DNA from 3 places in the Arthrobacter sp. JUb119 genome. Region 1 is predicted to be linked to each of the others. Evidence: riboswitches for the same ligand, from Rfam matches in the RefSeq annotation. Region 1 holds a riboswitch; each other region holds the start of a gene.

The links. A riboswitch is a leader RNA that binds a small molecule or an ion and turns the genes downstream of it on or off. The one in region 1 is predicted to bind S-adenosylmethionine.
Region 2: linked by a shared signal. The riboswitch ahead of M2368_RS11945 (ABC transporter ATP-binding protein) and the one ahead of M2368_RS14205 (flavin reductase family protein) in region 1 are both predicted to bind S-adenosylmethionine.
Region 3: linked by a shared signal. The riboswitch ahead of M2368_RS06270 (hypothetical protein) and the one ahead of M2368_RS14205 (flavin reductase family protein) in region 1 are both predicted to bind S-adenosylmethionine.

The regions. Positions count from the first base shown of each region.
Region 1 is NZ_JANUFE010000005.1:216,668-218,926, forward strand. It holds gene M2368_RS14200 (DUF4913 domain-containing protein) at 1-234, opposite strand, end outside; gene M2368_RS14205 (flavin reductase family protein) at 666-1,166, opposite strand; SAM riboswitch class IV at 1,261-1,377, opposite strand; gene M2368_RS14210 (long-chain-fatty-acid--CoA ligase) at 1,755-2,259, shown strand, end outside.
Region 2 is NZ_JANUFE010000004.1:101,511-103,769, reverse strand. It holds gene M2368_RS11950 (acyl-CoA dehydrogenase family protein) at 1-568, opposite strand, end outside; SAM riboswitch class I at 584-675, opposite strand; SAM riboswitch class I at 943-1,044, shown strand; gene M2368_RS11945 (ABC transporter ATP-binding protein) at 1,050-1,871, shown strand; gene M2368_RS11940 (aliphatic sulfonate ABC transporter substrate-binding protein) at 1,957-2,259, shown strand, end outside.
Region 3 is NZ_JANUFE010000002.1:44,665-46,923, forward strand. It holds gene M2368_RS06265 (VIT1/CCC1 transporter family protein) at 1-806, opposite strand, end outside; gene M2368_RS06270 (hypothetical protein) at 861-1,127, opposite strand; SAM riboswitch class IV at 1,143-1,256, opposite strand; gene M2368_RS06275 (DinB family protein) at 1,324-1,911, opposite strand; gene M2368_RS06280 (cupin domain-containing protein) at 2,045-2,259, shown strand, end outside.

The DNA.
Region 1 (2,259 bases):
GGAACGCCACAGCGCTTCCAGACGGATCACTGCCTCGTCATATTCCCACCACCGGGCAGCCCAGACCCGCGACCGGCCGTTGATCGCCCGGCGATAGACATTGCGCAGGTACTCACGGACAAACTCATCAACGGAACCGTAGTAAAGGGTTTCCTCCGGTTCAGCCTCGCCCTCGTCGTCTTGGGCTTCTTCGGCTGCCTCGTTGGCCTCCACCTGTTCGGTCACGGCGGCCACGGCCGCCTGGACAGCTCGCTGCCTGAGGGATTCCAAGAGCTCCTCAGTTAGGGCTTCATCAACCGCGGCCGTGGCCACGTTATTGATTTGCTTACGAACCGAGGCCGGTCCAGCGTGCAGCGAGGATCCATGAGCTACCTGCGCGGTTCTGTTCGACAGCCCAGGCGGGTGGCGGATATGGCGAGTTCAAGGTTTCTCGCGACAGATACTTTGATGACGAGGTTATCGCCAAATGCCTGGGGCAGCTGGCCCAAGATGGCAGGCCATGAGATTGCCAGCCATCTTGCCACGTCTTCAGGGTGGCGAGAGAGAACGGGCATTGCCGGTGTCGAGGGCTGCGGGGAACGGCTCAACCCGCCTAACCGGAATTCAAAAAGCTCCGGCCAGATCGATGATTTGATCTGGCCGGAGCTTTGGAAGATGCGAAGCGCTTATACGAGCTCAGGAATCGGCAGCGAATGGAACCGCGAATCATGGAAGATCTGTGGCGAGTGCTCGGAGGTGCGGTGCCCGTGGACTTCCATCAGGACTACCCAGTGATCCCCCGCTTCGACCTCGTTGTAGATCGAAGTCTCCAGCCACAACGTGGAGTCGTTGACGAAGAGCGCGCCCTGATCCGAGGAATAGGTATCGATTCCGCGGAACCGGTCGCCATTTTTCGACGCAATCTGAGCGCAGACACCATCATTGCGTTCGCTCAGCACTGAGACGCCAATGCGGCCAGCTTCGCGCAGCTTTGGCCAAGTGTTCGAGGACTTCTGCACGGCGAACATCACCAGTGCAGGTTCAAGGGAAACTCCCACGGTAAACGATGAAGCGACAATTCCGGTCTTCACGCCATCCAGTTCTGCACAGAGGGCGGCTACCCCTGATGGATGCTGAGCGAAAACCTTGCGCAGGGTCAACGGGTCAAGTTCAAGATTCAATGACATGGCTCGATTCCTTTGGGTCTTGCCCACCGCGCAGTAGCCTGCAAGCATTGGCTTCTCGTTACTCGAAGCCGCTTGGGCTGAAGTTCCGCGCCGTGTGCGGTACTTGTTCCAGCACATTTTGTGTGGAACCGAATCCTCACCTGGAGCACCCCACTACCGTTGAGAGGGTTGCCGATCAGCAAGCCAGGGCTTATAGCTGATGCTCTTGATTCTGTTTAAAACGATATGGCTCATGACGAACAGCCGTCAAACATTTCACTTCGCAAATCGCAATATTCGACGCAATATTCGATCCAAGGCCCCGCCAGAAGTCCTTGGGCAGTCTTTTATTCGCCATACGCCGCGCTTCTTGAACCCCTCGGCCCCCATGATCGCAGCAGGCTTCCGCCGCTCTTGATTCGGCAGAACACTAACTCCTCCCCTGGGCTCGGGGCCCTGGCGCGAATTCCCTACCGCCCACCGTAATGAAACTTGGTTTCCCGGCATGACGCTGAGGTTCATGCCACTATTGGTCATGGAGTGCATTGAGTCACACTCCTGCTTATTGTTCTCCGTAACCATCGATGACGATTGAGGAATAGCCACACCATGGTAGAGATTCAGGCAAACCATTCAGAATTGACCCCACTGCGTTTCTTGGAACGCACAGCCGAGGCCTATCCGAAGAAGACCGCCGTCATCCATGGAACTCGCAGCTTCTCCTATGAAGAATTCGAAGCACGGGTGCACCGCTTTGCCCAGGCGCTGAAGGCTCGCATTGAGCCGGGCGACCGCGTGGCCGTGCTGGCACCGAATACTCCCGAAATGCTCATGGCGCATTACGCCGTACCGCTGGCAGGCGCAGTCCTCGTTGCCCTGAACACCCGACTCTCGGCCCACGAGCTGCAATACATCATTGATCATTCTGCTGCCAAGCTGATGCTTGCCGACACAGAGCTGTTGGAGAACACGAAGACCCTGCGCCGCGAGAACCCAACGCTGGAGGCGCTCATCGAGATCGCCGATGACCAGTACGCCGGAGAACGTCCGGACGTGCCCGTGGACGCCACCTTGGACGAGCTAATCGCACAAGCCTCGGATGAAAGACTTCCCT
Region 2 (2,259 bases), on a different contig from region 1:
TCACCCAGCGCCCGTCCACGGTGCTGGCCTTGGTGTTCAAGGTGCCCAGGGCGTTGCCACCGCGTTCGGTGTAGGCGTTGCCGATAATCTGCCCAGCAGCGATGCGAGCGACCCACTTCTTGCGCAGCTCTTCGTCCTCCAGCGCCAAGACGTTCTCGACGAATGCGATATGCGCACGCCACAGCTGGCCTACGTGGGAGTCCGCCTCGGACAGCTCGATGAGCAGACGGAAGACATCCACCAGCCGTGCGCCGTAGCCCCCGTCGGCAACGGAAAGGCGCAGCGCACCGAAACGCTCGCGATTCAGCAGGCCTACCTGCTCGAAAGGAAGCACGCGGTTCAAGTCGCGGTCCTTGGCTGTCGCGGCGATCTGCGCAAAAACGGGACGGAAAATTTCGGCCAGCCGGTCGTATTGCTCATCCGCACTTGGTCCGGGGGTGATTTTCAGCAATTGCCTGGTCGGCAGCTGTTCTTCAAACTTGTCCAGGTCCATTGTGGTGGCCTGCGAAGGGTCACTGAGCTGGTTGAAGTCCAGTCCGAGGGCATTGTGCGATTCACCAATAGGCATCAGGGTTCTCAATTCTTTCCATCGGTCCTGGCGGTAGCACCGTCCCGCTATTGGGGTGGTTGCTGCGGCGTCGTGGAGCCAGATCTCTCAGCCGCTCTGGATGGGTCGTAATTCATTTGTAACGGTAATAAACCGGCGTTTCCAACCCGCGAAGTCACATTTCGTCCCAGTGCCGGCAGTGCCCATCTTCAAATTTCACAGCCTAATCCGCGTCCTGCCGAAGATGAGTTGCAAAGTTTTGCTTAATGTCGAGCAAACCGGCCTGCAATAAAATAAATAACGAAATTTCTGGGCAATGTGACGTAGTTGTCGAAGATTTTTTCATATTACGCAAGATTTGCGTTCAAATCGTTCGACTCGTTGTAATGGACACGTAACCATCCCGAGCGGCCGAGAGATCTGGCTCCACGACGCCGCAGCAACCACCTTTGGAGTTTTGCTCTGCAGGCCGGTGCTACCGCCAGGAACGATGGAGATGAACATGACTCTTTCCTTTGCAGCGCCCGAGGCAGCTCCCGTTGCCTCAGCTTCAAGCGCCCTGGACGTGCAGTTCAGCAACGTGTCGCGAACCTTCACCACCAAGATGGAAAGCCGCACCGTTCTGACCGATATCAACCTGCAAATTCCAGCAGGTCAAGTCGTGGCCATTCTTGGAGCCAGCGGTTGCGGAAAATCCACGCTGCTGCGTTCAGTATCGGGCTTGGACCACCCCACCACCGGCACCATCCGCACCGGCACCCGCGAGGTCACCGGCATCAACGAGTTATGCGCCGTTGCCTTCCAGGAGCCCCGGCTGCTGCCATGGCGCTCGGTTCGCCAGAACATTGCACTGGGCCTGGCACCGGAAACCGATAAGCGCGCCGGCAACTCGCTGATCGATGAGTTGATCGAGCTGACCGGTCTGAGCCATGCAGCCAGCTTGCGCCCACGCGAGATCTCCGGAGGCATGGCGCAACGGGTTTCGCTGGCTCGCGCGCTGGCTCGGCGCCCGGGTGTATTGCTTCTTGATGAACCCTTCGGCGCCCTCGATGCGCTGACACGCTTGAAGATGCAGGATCTGCTGCTCTCGATTCACGCATCGTTCCCCACCACTGTTCTCATGGTGACCCATGATGTGGACGAGGCGTTGACTTTGGCTGACCGCGTGATTGTTCTGGGGCGAGGCGCTGGGCATAGTGCAGCGGGCGTCATCGAGGATCTGTCCATCTCAGCTGTGCATCCACGCCGGCATACCGATGAAAAGTTCGTTGCAGATCGCCTGCACCTATTGCGCCTGCTCGGCGTCGACCCAACCAACCATTAGTCCCGGCCACGCCGTGGGTCCCGAACCATTCGTCCCCTTTGCCTTTTCACCTACACCGCTTGCACGCACAATTCTAGGATTCTCCATGCTTTTGAACCGTCTCACCCGCCGCACTGCATTGTCCGCCGCCGCCTTGATCGTTGGCGCAGTTGCCCTGACCGGCTGTGCTGGCGAAAACGCTACAGCCTCCTCGGATGGTCAGACCCTGTCCATCGACTTTGCCACTTACAACCCGCTGAGCCTGGTACTCAAGGAAAAGGGATGGTTGGAAGCAGCCGCCAAGGAGCAGGGCGTAAATGTCGAATGGATCCAGTCCGCTGGTTCCAACAAGGCCAATGAAGCTCTTCGCGCCGACGCAATCGATGTTGGTTCCACAGCCGGTTCCGCT
Region 3 (2,259 bases), on a different contig from region 1:
AGTTCTTCGCCGCGGCCTTCCGGGTTCAACGAGAAGTCGGGGTTGCAATCGCAGGTGAACAGGCCCATGCGTTCTGCGGCCCGGTGCGCTGCATCTTCATCGCTCATGCCGCGGGCCTTGTAGATCAGCACCAGCTCGTTGGCGTCCAGATCGAGGTTCGGGGCGGCGGTCAGCGTGACCTGGGTTGGTCGCGAGGCGGTCAGCAGCTCGCGCTGGGAACGCACCGAGACGTATTCGCCAGCTGCCATGGACAGTGCGCCGGCCAGCAAACCGGCAACACCGGAGAACAGCACGAAGGTCGCTGAAACACCGGTCGCACCGATACCCATGATCAACGCCAGGTTGGAAACCAGCCCGTCGTTGGCGCCGAAGACCGCAGCGCGGAAGTTGCCCGAAAGGCGCGCACGGCCTGCTGTAGCCAGCGCCCGGACGACCTCTTCGTGGACCTGTTCGTCGGCCGCCATCTGCGCGGTGGCGTCCTTGTCGTCGCGGTAGGGCGAACTGCTTTCGGAGCGCTGGGCCATGGCCAGCACGAAGACCGAACCGAAATGCAATGCCAGGAAACGCAGCATGGTGCGTCGCAGCGACGGGCGGACTTCCTTGAAATGCTCGCCGAGCAGGACGCGCCAGTGGGATTCGTGGCGGGCTTCCGCCTCTGCAAGGCCCAGCAGGATTTGCCGTTCTTGACCGGTTTTCTTTTCCGCGAGGGCCCTGTAGATGGAGCCTTCGGCGACTTCATCTGCGAGATACTTGCGCCATCGCTGGATCTGCGCTTTGGTAGGTTCGGTTTCTGGGTGCTGTGGCATCGCGACGATGACTCTCCTGGAACATGGATTTTCCAATGAAACCCGTGGATCGGATCAACCACCCAGTTTAGTCAGGGCTCCTGCACTTGGGAATTTGGCAAGGCTAAAAGCAATTCTCTTGCCCGCGGGATTTCCGGCTACCGGCAGCACCAGCTGCAATTCAGAAGTGGCCGGATCATAGGTCGGCCTGCGGGCGCAACGGGCAATGAGCCGTTCAAGCCTGAGCGGATCTGCAACGTAGCGGGTGCGCCAGCGCCCCTCGGCCTTGAACTGCACTTGGCCGGTCTGGCGGTCGATGACGGGCAGAATCGGATATGCCATGGAGGTCAACTCTCTTGCGAGCTCTTGCCCGTGCACCTGTTGATGCGCGGACCGCTTCCTCATCCGAACCACCCATGAACTTGGGGTTGGTGCGCGGCCAGTCGGAGCTTGGCGCCGCGTCTCGTGAAGCAACATTTCCGATGGTACCGCCGGCGGTAGGGCCCGGTGAAGTCCGAATGCGTAATATGACTGCGGCTCAGCTGCCCGGGGCAAAGGCATTGGCCAGTTGCTGCAGCTTCTCGCGTTGTTCGGCCCATTGCCCCGCGGTGTAGCCGGGCAGCAGATCCAGTTGCGCGGTCCAGCCAGCACGGCCATCGAGCTGCTCGCGGATAATATCCAGATGCCCTGCATGCCGGGAGGTTTCGGCGAGCGCATGGATGAGCAGGTGGTCCAAGGTGGTTTTGCCAGCTGGCCCCCACCACGGTACCTCTACGGGACAGTCCAGGGGCAGATCGCTGATGGCTTCATCGGCGAAGGCGATGGCTTTCCGATACAGGCCGATCAGCTGTTGCGCATCCATATCTGCTGGCGGGAGGAAATCCGCGTCGGGATCATGCGGCGCAATGAATTCGCGAACGTAGCGGTCATCGGCCCTGCGCTTGAGGCAGGTGCCGAAATATTCGTATTCATTGATCGCCAAATGGTGCAGTACTCCCAGGATATGGGTGCCTGTAGGGGTGAGCGGAGTGCGTGCCAGGTGTTCGGCGAGGCCTTCTGCCTTGTAGATCGCATTCTCGCGCGCGTCGTTCAGGTACCCGCAGAGCTTGTCCTTGGTGCTGTCCATGGGCAGAGTCTAGTGAGCGCTGCAGTCTCGCGGTAGAGGGCGCGGTGTGTTTACCATTGGTAAACTTGCCCCGCAGGCCTTGAAGCCAAAGTGGTTGCGGTTGTTGCTGCAGAAAACGTCGAGGAGCCAAACGATGAAAACCTTGCCAGTTGAACCAACCGGTGCCGCGATCAATATCGGTGCGAGGCTGCGCGGGGTGCGCCAGACCCAGCGTATGACCATTGACCAGGTCGCCGAGCTATCCGGACTGACCAAGGGTTTCCTCTCGCGTGTGGAGCGCGACCTGACCAGCCCTTCGGTTTCCACTCTTTTGCGGTTGTGCGAAGTGCTGGGCATGGAGGTCGGTAC